Regions from separate parts of the Streptomyces sp. NPDC057963 genome, predicted to be linked through region 2. Evidence: riboswitches for the same ligand, from Rfam matches in the RefSeq annotation. Region 2 holds a riboswitch; each other region holds the start of a gene.

Region 1 (4,340 bases), on a different contig from region 2:
CACGACCAGACCACGATGCGCATCGAAGGCATCGTCGAACAGCTGTGTCTGCATCCGCAGGTCAAGGCGAAGGTCGACGAGGGATACCGGGGCCTGGCCAACGACTTCCCCAACCAGGTCCAGGCACCGCCACGCAAGCCGAAGGACAAAGTGCCGCTGGGCGAGAACTGCGCCTGGCGCGAAGCGCGCCGACGGCGGTCCTCCGCGCGGATCTGCGTGGAGCACACCATCGGCGAGGAGAAGAAGGGGCGGCCGCTCCAGCGATACCCCGGCCGACGCGAGTCCCACGCCGCCATCGCCGGACTGGTCTCCGACCGCGCGGCCCGCAGGCCCACCCGGCGGCACACGAGCACCGAACCCGTGCTCGCCCGGAAGGCCGCCTGCTGATCATCCACCGGCCGACCCGCCAGGCCGGCGCGCCCAGACTTCAATCGCGTACCGAGTCGTAAGCGGGTGTACGTCCACCCGAGCCCCGAGGACCTCCGCGTCGCCTCGGACCACCTCACCTCTCTACTCGGTTTCAGTGAGGGCGAAGCAGCCTGATGATCAAGACGTCTAGAGAGATTACGAGATTTCCGCCCTCGGCGAACAGCCAAAACGGCCTCTGACCTGGGACTTTTAGTGGATCACCAGGATCATGCTCCATCATAACCTTCTGTACGTCCTGTACATTTTTTACAGAGGCTTGCGCAGACCCCGCTTGCGCAAAAGCCGTACAGATCCCGGAGGAAAGGCACCGTCCATGCTGTTCCACCCCGCCGCCCGCTACGTGCTGCCCGAGTTCACCGAGCGCACGAGCAACGGGACCCGCACCCTCGACCCGTACTCCAAGCTGCTCGCCGAACGGATCGTCTTCCTCGGTACGCCGGTCGACGACACCGCGGCCAACGATCTGATCGCCCAGTTCATGTATCTGGAACACGCCGCCCCGGACCGGCCCATCGCCCTCTACATCAACTCCCCCGGCGGCTCGTTCGGGGCCATGTCCGCGATCTACGACACGATGGAGTACCTCACCTGCGAGGTGGAGACCTACTGCCTCGGCCAGGCGGGTTCCTGCGCGTCGGTGCTGCTCGCGGCGGGCGCTCCCGGCAGGCGGCACGCACTGCCCAGCGCCCGGGTCATCGTGCAGCAGCCCGCACTCACCGAGCCGGTGCAGGGCCAGCCGTCCGATCTGGCGATCGAGGCCCGGGAATGGGAACGGGTCCGCGAGATGCTCATCACACTGCTGACCCGTCATACCGGCCGCGACGCCGAGCAAATCGCCACCGACATCGAGCGCGATCTCATCCTCGATGCCCCGGGCGCCAAGGCCTACGGCCTGGTGGACCACATCACGGAGAACCGGAAGTCGTCGCTCCCGCCGCACGGCACGCGGTGAACGCCCGATGCAGCCGCCAGAGTTGCCGCCGCTCCCCGCACTGACACGCGCCGAGGGGGAGTTCATCGACCGCTATCTCGAAGTCCTCGACCAACTGGGCCGCATCAACCCGGCCCACGGCAGCGACACCTACAGCGCCCTGCGGGCCGCACAGGCACTGGCCTCACGGGCCGGCGCACTGCGGGACGCCCTCGTGTTGATGCACGAGCGCGGCGAGGCGCGGATCCACGCCGCCACCCTGGCGCGGGCGCTGCGGGTACTGGACGGGGAACGGCGGGCCGGACGCGTCACCGTACCCCCCGCACCGGCAAGTTGATCAGCCGGTTCTTCACCGGGCCCCGGCACCGCCCGCCCAACTCCCCCCACCCCGCCCGAGGGGTCAGCCAACTCCCCTTCGCGACACGCCCGGTGGCCACGTCGGAATTCCTCGCTCTTTCGGCGTAGAGAGTCCCCCTCACGAGCGATATCTCAACTTGCGTTTTTCGGATGAGCAGTGGACGGAATCCTTGATTCCGCCCTGGTGCGGGACCGGTCCGAGTGACCGCCAGGGCTCCCCGAAAGCGTCGGCTCCACCCGAACGGATCAGTCGTGAGGAGCCTCACAAATCGCTGTTTCCCCTCGGAAATCCGGCAGTCGGTGAGTCAAGATCCCTGGGACGACAAGCCCCCGCCACCGCGGCGGGGCGGTCCGGGCGGACGCCGAGTCCTGCCGCCGCCCGGATGACTGGTCGACAGAAGTGGATCGGCAGGAGTGGAGGACCCGAGCACAACGGGTCGACCGGATCAACGGTCGGCCCTCGGGGTGAAGCCGCCGAGCGCGGCCGGGCAACTTCGCCAGCCCGAACCCGACAGGTCATCCTTCACAGGCGGCTGACGAAGGGTTGCGCATGACTGCGCAGGTTCATGTCCCGTCTCTGCTCGCCCGGGCCGGCACGGCCTCGGTTCTGACTCTGGCCGCCGTCGGCGGCACCATGCTCGCCCCCGGCGCCGCTCCGGAAGCCCAGGCAGCGACTCTCTCGGTGAAGGCGCTCAAGGTCGCCGCTTCCAAAAAGGGTTCGCCGTACGGCTGGGGGGCCACCGGCCCCAACCGCTTCGACTGCTCGGGCCTGACGTCCTATGCGTTCAAGAAGGCGGGCAAGAAGCTCCCCCGCACGGCCCAGCAGCAGTACAACAGGACCCGCCACATCTCGGCCTCGCACAGGCAACGCGGCGATCTGGTCTTCTTCCACTCCGGCCGCAGCGTCTACCACGTCGGGATCTACGCCGGTCACAACAAGATCTGGCACTCGCCGAGGACCGGCGCGGTGGTCCGGCTGGAGAAGATCTGGACGAAGCGCGTCTACTACGGGCGGGTCCGCCGGACGAGCCCGGCCTCCGGCGCCGGTCCGCCCTTCTCGGCGCAGCGGAACCTCGGCACGGAGGGGCCTCAGTGCACCAGGGGACCCGACACCAGCACCAGCCCCAACGCGGTGAGCGCCGCGCCGCTGCCGCCCTCGATGGCGCGGGCGGCACGCGGCCGGCGCAGCCACCGGCCCATCCGGTCCACCAGAAGCGCCACGGCGGGGAACCAGACCAGGGCGAGCAGCACGACGATCACCGCGAGCAGCAAGGTCCTCGGGAGCGGCGGCTGCCCGTCGGGAACGAACTGGGGCAACAGGCTCAGGAAGAGCACCGGCGCCTTGGGATTGAGGGCATTGGTGAGGAACCCCTGACGCAGCGCGCGTAGGGATCCCCGGCCGGCCGGTTCGTCCGCGGTCCCCTCCGTGTCCGTGGTGGTGCGGCGCCGTATCGCGTACAGGGCGCTGATGCCCAGGTAGAGGACATAGGCCCCGCCGAGCAGCTGGACGGTGCGGAACAGGACGGGCACCGCCACGAGCACCGCGGCGAGCCCGGCGACGGCAAGCGCGGTGTGCACGAGGAGTCCCCCGGCAACGCCCAGCGCGGTCGCCACCCCCGCCGACCGGGAGGCGAGCGCGTTGCGTACGACGACGGTGAAGTCCGCGCCCGGCAGCGCGACCATGCCCGCGGCGACCCCGGTGAAGGCGATCAGTTGTGCGTCCATGGGTCCACCCTGGACCAACGGAGCCTTTAGCGTGTACTTGCAATCTTCTGGGTCTGCCAAAAGGAACGCTTCATGTACGACCCGACAAGGCTCGCGGCGCTGGTGGCGGTCGCCGAGGCCGGATCGATCACCCGGGCCGCCGCCCGCCTCGGCTACACCGCGCCCGCCCTCTCCCAGCAGCTCGCCAAGCTGGAGCGGGAGGCGGGCGCCGCGCTGCTGGTGCGCCACCACCGGGGGGCGCGCCTCACCGCGGCGGGAGAGCTGCTGGCCGGGCGCGCCCGGCGGATCCTCGACGAGATGGACCGGGCCCGTCACGAGCTGGCCCGGCTGTCCGGGCTCTCCGGCGGGCGCCTCCGGGTCGGTACCTTCACCACCGCGGGCATCCATCTGCTGCCGCCGGTCCTGAGCGCCTTCCGCCGCGCCCACCCGGACGTGGAACTGGCGGTCACCGAGTACGAGCCACCGGACGGCGTCGCCGCGGTGGCCGCCGGCGAGGTCGACCTCGCGCTGACCCACGTGTACGAGCCGGCACCCCCGGCCGCCTGGCCCTCCGGCGTCTTCGCCGAGCCGCTGCTGGTCGAGGAACTGGTCCTGATCACGGAGGTGGGGCAGATGCTGGCCGAAGGCACCGGTCGGCTGCCGGTGACGGAGCTCGCGGGACGGCCGCTGATCAGCAGTGCGCCGACACATCCGCCGCGTCGCGGGGTGGAACAGGCGCTGGCCCGGGCGGGGGCGACACCCGCCGTGGTCTGCGAGTCGCCCGGCTACGCGCTGGTCTGCGCGCTGGTCAGCGCGGGCATCGGGATGGCGGTCGTCCCGGAGATGGTCGCCGCAATGTCGCCGACGCCACTGTCCGTACGACGGCTCGAACCCGCCTCGTTCCGGCGGACGATCTCGG
Region 2 (4,340 bases):
GGGCCCCACGCCCGAGGAAATGGAACGTGCGCAGGCCCAGTTGGAACGCGAGTGGCTGGACCGGCTCGGTACGGTCGCGGGCCGCGCCGACGAACTCTGCCGGTTCGCCGTGCTGTTCGGCGATCCGCAGCTCGCCCTGACCGCCGTGCAGCGGGTGCTCGCCGTCACCGCGGAAGAGGTCCAGGCGGTCGCCAAGTCCCAGCTGCGCCCCGACAACCGGGCCGTGCTGGTCTACGAGCCGGTCGAGCCCGCGGAATCGGCGGACACCGACGAGACCGACGCCGACGACACCGACACGCACGAAGGAGCGGACAAGTGACCGACGCTGCCGCGACTGGAGTATCGATGCAGTTCCACCCGCAGCCCGCCCCCGGCGTGGCCCGCCCCTGGGCCTTCCCCGCGCCGGAGCGCGGTGCTCTGCCCAACGGCCTCACGGTGCTGCGCTGCCACCGTCCCGGCCAGCAGGTCGTGGCGGTGGAGATCTTCCTCGACGCCCCGCTGGACGCGGAGCCCGAGGGCCTCGACGGTGTGGCCACGATCATGTCGCGGGCGCTCTCCGAGGGCACCGACAAGCACACCGCCGAGGAGTTCGCCGCCGAGCTGGAGCGCTGCGGCGCCACCCTCGACGCGCACGCGGACCACCCCGGCATCCGGGTTTCCCTGGAGGTCCCGGCCTCCCGGCTGGCCAAGGCGCTCGCGCTGGTGGCCGAGGCGCTGCGAGCGCCCGCCTTCGCCGACAGCGAGGTCGAGCGGCTCGTGCGCAACCGGCTCGACGAGATCCCGCACGAGCAGGCCAACCCGGCCCGCCGCGCCGCCAAACAGCTCTCCAAGGAGCTCTTCCCGGCCTCGGCGCGGATGTCGCGCCCGCGTCAGGGCACCGAGGAGACGGTCGAGCGGATCGACTCGGCCGCCGTGCGCGCCTTCTTCGACGCCCATGTCAGGCCGTCCACGGCGACCGTCGTGGTCGTCGGCGACCTCACCGGCATCGACCTGGACACCCTGCTGGCCGACACCCTCGGCGACTGGTCGGGCGACACCGCCGAGCCCCGTCCCGCCCCGCCGATCACCGCGGACGACACCGGCCGGGTGGTGATCGTCGACCGGCCGGGCGCGGTGCAGACGCAACTGCTGATCGGCCGGATCGGCGCCGACCGGCACGACAGCGTGTGGCCGGCCCAGGTGCTCGGCACGTACTGCCTGGGCGGCACGCTCACCTCCCGGCTGGACCGGGTGCTGCGCGAGGAGAAGGGCTACACCTACGGCGTGCGGGCCTTCGCCCAGGTGCTGCGGTCGTCGGCCCCGGACTCCGCCGCGGGGCCGACCGGTGCCGCGATGCTGGCCATCAGCGGATCGGTGGACACGGAGTCCACGGGACCGGCGCTGAAGGACCTGTGGACGGTACTGCGGACCCTGGCGGCCGAAGGGCTGACCGATGAGGAGCGCGAGACGGCCGTGCAGAACCTCGTGGGTGTCGCACCGCTGAAGTTCGAGACGGCGGCCTCCGTCGCAGGCACCCTCGCCGACCAGGTCGAGCAGCACCTCCCGGACGACTACCAGGCGCATCTTTATGCCCGGCTCGCGGAGACCGGCACGGTCGAGGCGACCGCGGCGGTGGTCAGCGCCTTCCCGGGCGACCGGCTGGTCACGGTCCTCGTCGGTGACGCGGCGCAGATCGAGGAGCCGGTCCGGGCGCTGGGCATCGGAGAGGTGTCGGTGGTCGCCGGCTGACCGGGCCGGCCCGTTGCGCGTGGCGGTCCGCCGGTGGCGGTCCGCCCGTGCCGCCTCACCGCTCGGCCGCCTCTTCCGGCGGAGGACCGACGGGGCGGACCGAGTGTCGGCTGCGCCGCTCGGCCCCCCAGCTGGCCCACCATCCGGTGTCATGTGTCCACATACCGGGACAAGAGGAAGGCTCCTGTGAGCGAGATCTCGCTGGAGCCTTCCTTTTTGTCCGTTCTGGTGGAGGGGTTGCCTGTCTGCCCTGTGGGATGCGCTACAAAACGGCCTGTCCGTTTGGTGAATGAAAGTGACCCCGCTTAGCGTCGGCTGGGCTGTCCGTCACTCGTACGCCGCATCCGCGACGCACCGGGCAGCCATCGCCGAGTCCCCGTCAGGCGCGAGCCTGGGGAGCCGGGGACCCACGCAGTCCCTGGGGTGAATCGGATGTCTGGGCCTCGGTGAGGCCGGGGCGTCCGTAGGAGACCTTCCTGCTCCGAACCCGTCAGCTAACCCGGTAGGCGAGAAGGAAGGAAAGGACCAGCCACTTCATGGCGTTCACCCGTGCCACCGGGAAGCATCGTGCCCCGAGCCGACTGACGTGCAGGAGCGCGAAGATCGCCGGCGTCGCGGCCCTGGCCACCACCGGCGTCGTCGGCGGCATGGCCGCGCCGGCCCTCGCCGCGGACGCGTCCGTCAGCGAGACCGGCCTGAACCAGGTCATCGCCATCGACAGCGCCCTCGCCGGCCAGATCGACGCCCAGGCCGACGCGCAGCGGCGCCAGGCCGATGCCGCGGCGAAGGCGGAGGCTCAGCGCAAGGCGGAGGCCCAGAAGCGGGCCGAAGCCAAGAAGAAGGCGGAGGCGAAGGCCAAGGCCGACGCGAAGCGCGAGGCCGAAGCGCGCGCCGAGAAGGCGCGCGCCGCCCGGTCCGCCGAGCGCACCCGCCTGGGAGCCTTCCAGCTCCCGGTCGCCGGTTCGTACGTCACCACCGGCTACAAGTCCAGTGGCTCGCTCTGGTCGTCCGGCAGCCACTCGGGCATCGACTTCCACGCCGCGTCCGGCAGCTCCGTCGTCGCCGTCGGTGCCGGTACGGTCGTCGAGGCCGGCTGGGGCGGCGCGTACGGCAACAACATCGTGCTCCGGATGACGGACGGTACGTACACGCAGTACGGCCACCTCTCCTCGATCGGCGTCTCCGTCGGCCAGAGCGTCGGCGCGGGACAGCGGATCGGCCTCTCCGGTTCGACCGGCAACTCCACCGGCCCGCACCTCCACTTCGAGGCCCGGACCACGCCTTCGTACGGCTCCGACATGAACCCCGTCGCATACCTGCGCGCCCACGGCGTCAACGTCTGACCGACGCCCCCGCAGCACCCCTTCGAAGGCCCCGGCGATACGCCGGGGCCTTCGCCGTGCCCGCGGTGCCGTGCCGTGCCCGCGGTGCCGTGCCGTGCCCGCGGTGCCGTGCCGTGCCCGCGGTGCCGTGCCGTGCCCGCGGTGCCGTGCCGTGCCCGCCGGGCCCGGCCCGCCGTGCCGACCCGCAGTGCCCGGCTCCGGCGCCCTCCCGTGGTTCCTGCCCGCCGCGCCGTCCGTGGCCAAAAGATATTCATGAATTTCTGCCCGGCATCGGAAATGCGGCCGCATTGGAATAGAGTCGCGGAACAGGCGTCGGCCGGCCGCGTTCCGCGGGGATCGAGGCGGAGGTTCGGGCATGCACATTCCCGCGCATTCGGTATGCACGGCAATCCGTGACGACATCGTCTCCGGTGTCTTCGAACGCGGCAGCCGGCTCACCGAGGAGTTGCTGGCGCGCCGTTACGGGGTCTCCCGTGTGCCGGTACGGGAGGCGCTGCGCACCTTGGAGTCCGAGGGGTTCGTGGTCACCCGGCGGCATGCGGGCGCCTGTGTCGCCGAGCCCACCGAACAGGAGGCGGCCGACCTGCTGGAGGTCCGGATGCTGCTGGAGCCACTGGGTGCCGCACGTGCCGCGCACCGCCGCACCGAGGCGCATCTCAAGGTGCTGCGCGGCCTGGTCGGGCTCGGCCAGGAGCGGGTCGGGCGGGGTGAGAGGGAGGATCTTCGCTCGCTGGGCGGCTGGTTCCACGAGACGTTGGCGCAGGCCTCCGGCAGCCCCGGCCTGATCGCGCTGCTCACCCAGCTCCGGCACAAGATCGCCTGGATGTACGAGGTCGAGCAGCCGGCCCGCCCGGCGGACTGCTGGGCCGAACGCGGAGCCATCGTGGACGCGGTGGCGCGCGGCGACGCGGAACGGGCCAGGGCGATGGCCGCCCAGCACGCCGAACGGGCCGCGGCCGCGCACCGGCTGCGCCGCACCGACCGGCCGGAACGCGGACCCGCGGCATCCCGCACCGACCGGCCGGAACGCGGACCCGCCGCCTCCCGCACCGGCCCGGTGAGGGCTCCGTAACATCCCGTAAACGCCACAGGCGACCGGCATTAACCATTACGCCGTATACAAAGAGCTGCCATTCCGTGGGGCTTTCTTCAGGCTGCCCGAATTACCTTTTCGCACGGGAATGTATTTGCCCGGTCCGGACCGGGAATGCGAAAGAGCCGCGGACCCGGTCAAGGGTGTCGCGGCTCTTTGAGGGGAGGGCAGGAAAC
Region 3 (4,340 bases), on a different contig from region 2:
GAACGCACCGGCTGACCGAATGCACCGGCTGGCCGAATGCGCCGGCTGTTCCCTCTGCTCCGACGGCTGTGCTGCTCCGGCAGACCGGCAGCCCTGACGTCGGGGGGTGAGCGTCAGGGCTGCCGGGGTTCAGCGGCCGGCGAACCGGCTCGGATCACGCGGATCGGGAGGGTGACCTGCGGATCAGGGGTTGAGGCCCTTGCCGCGCAGCCAGGCCATCGGGTCGATGCCCGTACCGGCGGGGGTGTGGACCTCCAGGTGGAGGTGCGCGCCGGTCACGTTGCCGGTCGCGCCGACTCGGCCGATGGTCTCACCGGTGGAGACCTTCTGGCCGACGCTGACGCCGATGGAGGACTGGTGGCAGAACCACAGCTCCGTACCGTCGTCGAGCTCCAGCACCGTGCGGTAGCCGTACGAACCGGACCAGCCGGCCGACTTGACGGTGCCGCCGTGTATGGCCTTGATCGGCGTACCCGTCGGCGCTGCGAAGTCGAGGCCGGTGTGGTAGCCGGAGGACCACATCGAGCCGGCTTGGCCGAAGGTCGAGGTGATCGTGTAGGAGGAGGTCGGAAGGGCGTAGCTGGCGGCGAGCTTGGCGAGCCGCAGGGCCTCGGCCTTCTTCTTGGCCTCTTCCTCCGCCTTCTTCTTCTCCGCGGCGGCCTTGGCCTCGGCGGCGTCCTGCTGCTTCTTGGCCTCGGCGGCGGCCTTCTCCGCGGCCTCCTTCTCCTGGGCGGCCTTCGCCTCGGCGTCGGCGGCGTCCTGCTGCTGCTCCGCCTGCTGGAGGATGCGCGCGCGGAGCGCCTCACCCGCGTCCACCGTGCCCTGTTCGGCCTCGGCGGTCGTGAGACCGGCGGTGGTGAGCGGGGCAGCAGTGGCGGCGTCCGCGGCCTTGTCGGCTTCGGACTCGTCGGAGAAGAGAGAGCCCACGCCCGGAAGGGACTTGGCATCGGGGAGGTTGTCCGCGATGGAGTCGGGAAGGGAGATGGAGACCGGCGGTTTGCTCTGCGCGGTGGCCATGCCGCCCGCACCGACCGCCGCGATGACGCCGACCCCGAGCACCGTGGAGCTACGGGCAAGTCCGTTGCGCTGCTTGGCGACGCGGTGCTTGCCGCGTACGGGGCGGACGGACTCCTCGGTGGGGTTCCACTCGTCCCGGCCCCGCTCGGGCCCGCCGTTGCCGTCGGCGCGGAATTCGCCGCCGAGCCCACCGGCGAAGTCGCCGCCAGGCTCGGTGCCGTATGCCGTTCCCGTCGCGACGGTGCCGTAGTCGGTGCCGTACGCCGATCCCGTCGCGACAGTGCCGTAGTTGGCACCGTAGGCGGTTCCGGTCCGGGCGGTTCCGTAGTCGGCGCCGAAGCCGGAGTCGGGTCCGGCCGGGGAATCGAAGTCAGCGACGACATCGGAAACGAAGTCGGGGTTGAACCGAGAGGGGGCCTCGGGGGCAGGCTTGTTGGACGCCACGGGGGCGCACTCCTTTCCTTCCTTCTCGCCTACCGGGTTAGCTGACGGGTTCGGAGCAGGAAGGTCTCCTACGGGCCCCTCCGTCTCTCACGAGACGCAGGTGTCCGATTCACCCCATGTAGGTGGTTCCCCGGTTCCCTTGCGGAATTCGGCGCTCGCGCACGGTGCCGCCACTGACGACGGCTGGGACGACCGCGCTGCGTTATCGAACGTTAATAGACACCCGTGCCTGATTCCAAGCTGTTCCCACTGATCGTTCATGTCTTTGGCCTGGACTTTACGGGGCACAATCGGGCGGAACGGTATGAGTTGATCGACCTTCAGTCATTACCCGGATTCTGACGTTGCGTCAAATGTTATGCGGAGCGGTGCGCTTCGATTACGTACGGTGGGCATCCCGCGCCCGAGGTCGCGCCCGGCTCGCGCGGAGCTCACGCCCCCGCCCGTCACACCTCTTCCAGACCCACGATCTTCACGGTCCTGCGCCGGTCCGGCTGCCCCTCCGCGGGACGCACGACCGCGAGCAGCGCCATGTCGTCGGTCGTCTCGCCACCCGTGTGCAGCCGTACGTCATCGGTCAGCGCGGACAGCAGCTCCTCGGGCCCCGGAAAGATCCGCCCCCGCAGCCGGGCCGCCGGGTCGTAGAAGACGCCGTCGGCGTTCCGCGCCTCGGAGAGACCGTCCGTGTACAGGAGGAGGGTCGTCCCCGCCGGCAGATCCCACTCGTCCGCCCGGTCGGGCCACACGCCCAGGTCCATCCCGAGGGGCAGCGCGGGCACCGTGGGCCCCAGCACCTCCAGCTCCCCGTCCGGGTGCAGCAGGATCGGCTCGGGATGACCGCGGTTGACGATCCGCACCCGGGACCCCCCGGGCGGGATCTCGGCCAGCACGGCGGTGATGAAGCCCTCGACCGCGTCGAGCCCGCCCCGCCGCGTCCCCTCCCGCGCCAGTGCCCGCTCCAGCCGCTGCGCCACGCCCTCCAGCGAACGCTCCTGCTCGGCCGCCTCCCGGAACGCCCCGATGATCACCGCCACCGACTCGACGGCATCGAGTCCCTTCCCCCGTACGTCCCCGACGACCAGCCGCACCCCCTGCGGGGTGTCCGTCACGGCGAACAGGTCGCCGCCGACGAACTCGTCCGCCTGCGCCGCCTCGTACCGCGCCGCCACATGCAGCCCGCCGATCCGGTCGGACGGCTTCGGCAGCACCGCCCGCATGGCCGTCTCCGCGATGACCCGCGCGGAGGCCAGCTGCTCATTGCCCCGCCGTACGACCCCGTTGATCACAACGGCGAGGACGGAGACGGTGGCCAGGGTGAGCAGCTCGATCAGCGGCACGACCTGCGGCAGCGTGGCGCTGTACAGCCGCAGCACGATGACGGCCAGCATCGAGGCGATGCCGGTGCAGATGGTCCTGGACAGCGAGAAGAACGGCGCGGCGATCAGCGGCGCCGCCACGAACAGCGGAATGGCGGTGAAGGTCGGCGGCGTCAGGAGATCGAACACCAGCCCGCCGACGATCATCAGGGCGGGCAGCGCGCGGACGAACCGCCGGGTACGGGTGCCGTCGCCCTCGGCATGCCTGCCGCGCCGCCTCAGCCGCTTCCACACCTGTGGTCTCCTGCCCGGTACGCGCGCGGCTGCGGACGGTACCGCGCCCCACCCCCAGGCTCACCGGAGCGGAGTCGCCCGGCGACTCCTCATCGGCCAATGGGGGTACGTACGTGGCACAGCTCACACACCACCCGGACCTGCTCCTTCGTGGGTCGACGGGTCGGCCGGAACGAGTCAGGCCCGGCACGCTGTATGCGTGCCGGGCCTGACTCTTCAGTAGCGGGGACAGGATTTGAACCTGCGACCTCTGGGTTATGAGCCCAGCGAGCTACCGAGCTGCTCCACCCCGCGTCGGTAAACACAACTGTACGGCATGTGCGGCGGGCTCATGACCACGGAACGAATCATGACCGCCCGGCACCCACTCCGGCGCCCACTCCGGCGCTCGCCCGGCACGCGGCTGTCGACGCCCGACACCCGACGCCCGGCCCCAGCAGTCGGCCTCTGCGCCCCGCCCCGCCGCATCTTCTCCCCGGGGGCCCCGCCGCCCCGTGGCCCCGTGGCCCCGCGACCCTGCGGCCCTGCCGTCCTGCCGCCCTGCCGCCCTGCCATCCTCAATTCGTCTCGGGGAGTCCTCAATTCGTCTCGGTGATACGGGGAGCGGTCTTCCCGTCGACCGCCGGGGACTTCATCGGATTCGCGCCCCGTTGCAGGGCCTGGAGGATCGCCAGCCCCTGGCTGACCACGCCCGCCGCCATCTCGTTGACACCACTGGTGCCGTTCAGAACGGTGAGGTCGGCCCCCGACATGCCGCGGGCGGCCGCGTCGGCCAGGACGGGCAGGTTCTCGACGATGCGGTTGGCCGCGATGAGCTCCTGATTGCCGTCGCGCAGCGAGGCGGCGCGCGCGCTGTTGGCGTCGGCCTGTGCCTGGGCGAGGGTCCGTTCGGTGTACGCGTTGCCGTCGGCCTCGAACTTCACCCGGTCACGGGCCGCCTCTGCGAGGGTGCGCTGCCGGTACGCCTCGGCGTCCGCCGGACGCCGCACCTCTCCTTCGAGCCGCTGCGCGGCGAGCGCGGCCTGCCGCTCGGCCAACGCGGTCTGCTCCTCGATGACCTCCTGCGAGGCCCTGGCCCCGGCAAGGGGCCCGGCCTGCGCGGCGCGGGCGTTGTACTGCTCGGTCTCGGCGAGGAATCCGGCCCGCTTGATCGCGGTATCGCGTTCGTACTCCGCCTTGAGCGCGGCGGCCTGCTGCTCGCGCTGACTGGCTTCCTGGTCGGCCTTGGCCTCGGCGATCCGGGCCTGGCTGGCGACGGCGGCGGCATGC
Region 4 (4,340 bases), on a different contig from region 2:
CGGTCTGCTCACCGAGCAGCCGCAGCCGGGTCGCGGTGGAGAACCGGTCCCGGTCCTTCGCGGCCATGTCTCCGCCTCCCCATTACGCACGTCCGTCCCCGCACACGGTACGGGACCGAGTGCGGGGACGGACGGAGGCCGGTGCCTTTGGCCCCTGACGGGCCTGTGCTCAGTTCACAGGGCGCCGTGCCCGCCGGTTCGCGGAGCGCCGTGCTCGTCAGTTCGCGGAGCGGAACCGGGGGAACGCGGAGCGGCCCGCGTACACCGCGGCGTCGTCGAGGATCTCCTCGATGCGCAGCAGCTGGTTGTACTTGGCGACACGGTCCGAGCGGGCCGGGGCGCCGGTCTTGATCTGGCCGCAGTTCACCGCGACGGCGAGGTCGGCGATGGTGACGTCCTCGGTCTCGCCGGAGCGGTGGGACATCATGCACTTGAAGCCGTTGCGCTGGGCAAGCTCGACGGCGTCCAGGGTCTCGGTCAGCGAACCGATCTGGTTGACCTTGACGAGCAGGGCGTTGGCGGAGCCCTCCTCGATGCCGCGGGCCAGACGCTCCGGGTTGGTGACGAACAGGTCGTCGCCCACGATCTGCACCTTGGCGCCGAGCTTGTCGGTGATGACCTTCCAGCCGGCCCAGTCGTCCTCGTACAGCGGGTCCTCGATGGAGACCAGCGGGTACGCGGAGACGAGCTCCTCGTAGTACTCGGTCATCTCGGCGGCCGAGCGGGACTTGCCCTCGAACTCGTACGTGCCGTCCTTGTAGAACTCGGACGCGGCGACGTCGAGTGCGAGCGCGATGTCCTTGCCCGGGATGTAGCCGGCTTCCTTGATGGCCTCGACGATGAGGTCGAGGGCGGCGCGGTTCGACTCCAGGTTCGGCGCGAAGCCGCCCTCGTCGCCGAGACCGGTCGAAAGCCCCTTGGTCTTCAGGACCTTCTTCAGCGTGTGGTAGACCTCGGCACCCCAGCGCAGGGCCTCGGAGAAGGACTCCGCGCCGATCGGGGCGATCATGAACTCCTGGATGTCCACGTTGGAGTCGGCGTGCGACCCACCGTTGAGGATGTTCATCATCGGAACGGGCAGCAGGTGCGCGTTCGGGCCGCCGAGGTAGCGGAAGAGCGGCAGGTCCGAGGCCTCGGAGGCGGCGTGGGCGACGGCCAGCGAGACACCGAGGATGGCGTTGGCGCCGAGCGAGCCCTTGTTCTCGGTGGCGTCCAGGTCGAACATCGCCTGGTCGATCAGCCGCTGCTCGGTCGCGTCGTAGCCGACGAGCTCCGGGCCGATCTGCTCGATCACGGCGAGGACGGCCTTCTCGACGCCCTTGCCCTGGTAGCGGTTGGGGTCACCGTCGCGAAGCTCAATGGCCTCGAACGCACCGGTGGAGGCGCCGGACGGGACGGCAGCACGGCCCGTGCTGCCGTCGTCGAGGCCAACCTCGACCTCGACCGTGGGGTTCCCCCGGGAGTCGAGGATTTCCCGGGCTACGACGACGTCGATGGACGGCACGAGGCATCTCCTTCTGGGATATGACACTGGTTGTGCAGGGTCACTTTGGCCTTGCGACAAGAGCCTAACCGGCCCGGCCCGCTCAGCCCGACGACCGCCCGTCCCCTGGGACGAAAAAGGACCCAAGGGCGCGCGTAAGCAGACAAACAGTCAGAATTTTACTGGTCAGTAACTACAACAGTTGAACGATCACCCAGAGGTGGCGCGCCTCGCGGAGGCGGCGCGTGGCGGCGCCGGCACCTCGCGGTGGTGGTGCGCGACACGGGAAACCCCGGCCCGGCGCGTACGGGGGAATGCGCGCCGGGCCGGGGTGCTCAGGGAGGAGAGAGCCTGGACTACTTGGTCAGGTGCAGCTGCTGACCCGGGTAGATCAGGTCGGCGTCCTTGACGATGTCCTTGTTCAGCTCGAACAGCTGGTGCCAGCCGCCCTCGACCTGGTGCTCGGCGGCGATCTCGCTCAGGGAGTCGCCGGAGACGACCTTGTACTCGCCGTCACCCTTCTTGACCTTCTCGCCGGTCGGGGTGGTGACGGTCTTCTTCGACTCGGCCTGCGGGGCGGCGGAGCGGTCCGAGCGGGAGGCGGCGGGGGCCTCGGTGCGCTCGGCCTTCTTCGGCTGGGCCTGCTGGACCGGCCGCGACTGCTGCTTCGGCGCGGCCGGGGCGCTCTGCTGCCCGGTGGCGCTGGAGCTGGAGCTGGACTTCGAGGAGGAGCCGGTGTCGACGCCCGGGTTGACACCGTCGTTGGTCAGGTTGCCGGCGCCGGCGCAGCCCCAGGCCCCCGGACCCTGCATGTCGAGCAGCCGCTCGGCGGTGGCGATCTGCTGGGCCTTGGTGGCCAGGTCGGCGCGGGGGGCGTACTGCGTGCCGCCGGCGGCGGCCCAGCTGGACTGCGAGAACTGCAGGCCGCCGTAGTAGCCGTTGCCGGTGTTGATGGACCAGTTGCCACCGGACTCGCACTGGGCGACGGCGTCCCAGGTGGCGACGGAGGCGGCGGAGGCGCCGGTCGCACCCATCAGCGGAACGACGACGGCGGTACCGGCGACACCGGCGAGCGTGGCGACGCGGACGGCCTTGGACGGGCGGCGGTGCTTGCCCTTGCCGGAAAACAGCATGGAACTTCCCCTCACCGACGCCTACGAGGTGAGCTGTCGGGTTCGGGCCAAGTGAGTTGCCCGGTCGCACGTCCTAGCACGCGACTTCACCCCAAGCCGGTCCTGATGCGTCCTTCGACGATCGGGCCCGGCGCTTACCTGGGTCCCCCGCTCCTGCCTACGGCGCTTTACGCGTCTGTTCCCTTCGACCGACGGCAGGATTCGGCGTGACGATCGACGGGGCCCGCGGTGCGAGCGGTTCCGACCGTAAACATACGCAACCCCTACATTCAAAGATGGACACATCGGACAATCAGCCCTTACTTGCATCTGAGGAACCGTCGTTTTCGCAGGTGGGAGGCGATACGGAAGGGCTCCCCGGGCGCGACACGCCAGTTGACGCAAAGAGACCCATGTCTCACTTACGCATAAGCGGACATAGGTCTCTGAACTACCCCAGATTTTGAGGCTCTTTCAGCCGATTATCAGACCGCTCTCACTCGGCCTTCACGTCGAGATCGAGGCTCTGGCCGGGGAGGATGAGGTCCGGGTCGGATCCGACGGCATCCTTGTTGACCTCGTACAGCGCGGGCCAGCCGCCGGGGACCTTCTGTGCGTCAGCAATCGCCCAGAGGTTGTCGCCGGAGCGGACGGTGTACGTGCCGTCGGCGGTCGACGCGCCCGCGTCGCGCGCGTCACCGTCACCGCGGGAGGCATGCCGGCCCGACTCGCGGTCGACGCCGCCGTTCGCGTTCCGGCCCTCCTCGGGGGCCGGTGCGCCGCGGTGCTTGCCACTCGTGCCGCCGGTCGAGTCGGCCGAGCCGGTCGGGTCCGAGGCGTCGGGCGCACCGGAGGACGGGGCGTCAGAAGACGTCCGGGACGGCTCGGCCCTGCCCGCCGGCCCGTGGGCGGCGCCCGCCCCCTTCGAACGGTCCGCGCTGCCCCTACCGCCCGTACCGCCCGAGGCGGCGTCCGGGGCGGCGTCCGACGGCGTGGCGTCCCCGGACGGGGGCGTCGACGCGCCGTCAGCCGGCTCCGTGCTCCGTGTCGGCTCGGCGGGGGGCGCGACCCCGGGATCGACGCCCGGCAGCGTCCCGTCCTCCGCGAGGCCGGAGATGACCGCACAACTGGGCCAGGCCTTCGGCCCCCGGTTCTCCAGGACCTTCTCGGCCACGGCTATCTGCTGCGAGCGGCTGGCGAGGTCGGCACGGGCGGCGTACGACTCGCCGCCGTACGCCTTCCAGGTCTCCTGCGAGAACTGCAGGCCGCCGTAGAGGCCGTTGCCGAGGTCGGCGCTCCACATGCCGCCGCTCTCGCACTCGGCCACCCGGTCCCAGGTCTTGGCGTCGGCCGCGTGCGCGCCGCCCGCGCCGAGCAGCGGGATGGCGATGGCCGATCCGGTCACGCCCGCGGCGACGACGATGGCGGGTGCCTGACGAGGGCGACGGTGTCTGCCGTTCGCGGAGCCCATGGGGATGCCTTCCGTGTGACTGACAAGTGACGGGTGAGTCGAACGGTGAACCTAGCGGGACTCGAACGCGTGTCACAAGTCGATGCAGCGCAGATCACGTGGAAGTCACAGAGTTGACTGTCCGTCATCTCGCGTCGGCGCGGGCCTCGGCTCGAACTCCACCGGCAGCGTGCGCAGTCCACGCATGATGAGCCCGCCACGCCACCGCAAATCGGTAGATTCCACCGCAAGTCGCAGGTCAGGGAGGCGCCTCAGAAGCGTGGCGAGCGCCGTC

The links. A riboswitch is a leader RNA that binds a small molecule or an ion and turns the genes downstream of it on or off. The one in region 2 is predicted to bind cyclic di-AMP.
Region 1: another riboswitch for cyclic di-AMP. It lies ahead of ACFVT1_RS26415 (C40 family peptidase); the one in region 2 lies ahead of ACFVT1_RS36065 (M23 family metallopeptidase).
Region 3: another riboswitch for cyclic di-AMP. It lies ahead of ACFVT1_RS32645 (M23 family metallopeptidase); the one in region 2 lies ahead of ACFVT1_RS36065 (M23 family metallopeptidase).
Region 4: another riboswitch for cyclic di-AMP. It lies ahead of ACFVT1_RS15995 (transglycosylase family protein); the one in region 2 lies ahead of ACFVT1_RS36065 (M23 family metallopeptidase).

The regions. Positions count from the first base shown of each region.
Region 1 covers NZ_JBHVPX010000012.1:53,776-58,115, reverse strand. Annotated here, with positions in the region: gene ACFVT1_RS26430 (hypothetical protein) at 16-387, shown strand; gene ACFVT1_RS26425 (ATP-dependent Clp protease proteolytic subunit) at 746-1,381, shown strand; gene ACFVT1_RS26420 (hypothetical protein) at 1,389-1,697, shown strand; cyclic di-AMP (ydaO/yuaA leader) riboswitch at 2,078-2,264, shown strand; partial or broken gene ACFVT1_RS26415 (C40 family peptidase) at 2,268-2,738, shown strand; gene ACFVT1_RS26410 (LysE family translocator) at 2,807-3,442, opposite strand; gene ACFVT1_RS26405 (LysR family transcriptional regulator) at 3,515-4,340, shown strand, end outside.
Region 2 covers NZ_JBHVPX010000028.1:47,319-51,658, reverse strand. Annotated here, with positions in the region: gene ACFVT1_RS36075 (pitrilysin family protein) at 1-319, shown strand, start outside; gene ACFVT1_RS36070 (M16 family metallopeptidase) at 346-1,728, shown strand; cyclic di-AMP (ydaO/yuaA leader) riboswitch at 2,085-2,251, shown strand; gene ACFVT1_RS36065 (M23 family metallopeptidase) at 2,265-3,071, shown strand; gene ACFVT1_RS36060 (GntR family transcriptional regulator) at 3,427-4,143, shown strand.
Region 3 covers NZ_JBHVPX010000020.1:24,585-28,924, forward strand. Annotated here, with positions in the region: gene ACFVT1_RS32645 (M23 family metallopeptidase) at 184-1,461, opposite strand; cyclic di-AMP (ydaO/yuaA leader) riboswitch at 1,473-1,625, opposite strand; gene ACFVT1_RS32650 (PP2C family protein-serine/threonine phosphatase) at 1,908-3,071, opposite strand; tRNA gene ACFVT1_RS32655 (tRNA-Met) at 3,292-3,365, opposite strand; gene ACFVT1_RS32660 (SPFH domain-containing protein) at 3,650-4,340, opposite strand, start outside.
Region 4 covers NZ_JBHVPX010000006.1:86,794-91,133, forward strand. Annotated here, with positions in the region: gene ACFVT1_RS15985 (septum formation initiator family protein) at 1-67, opposite strand, end outside; gene eno (phosphopyruvate hydratase) at 218-1,504, opposite strand; gene ACFVT1_RS15995 (transglycosylase family protein) at 1,840-2,616, opposite strand; cyclic di-AMP (ydaO/yuaA leader) riboswitch at 2,620-2,791, opposite strand; gene ACFVT1_RS16000 (transglycosylase family protein) at 3,092-4,066, opposite strand; gene ACFVT1_RS16005 (cytochrome P450) at 4,172-4,340, opposite strand, start outside.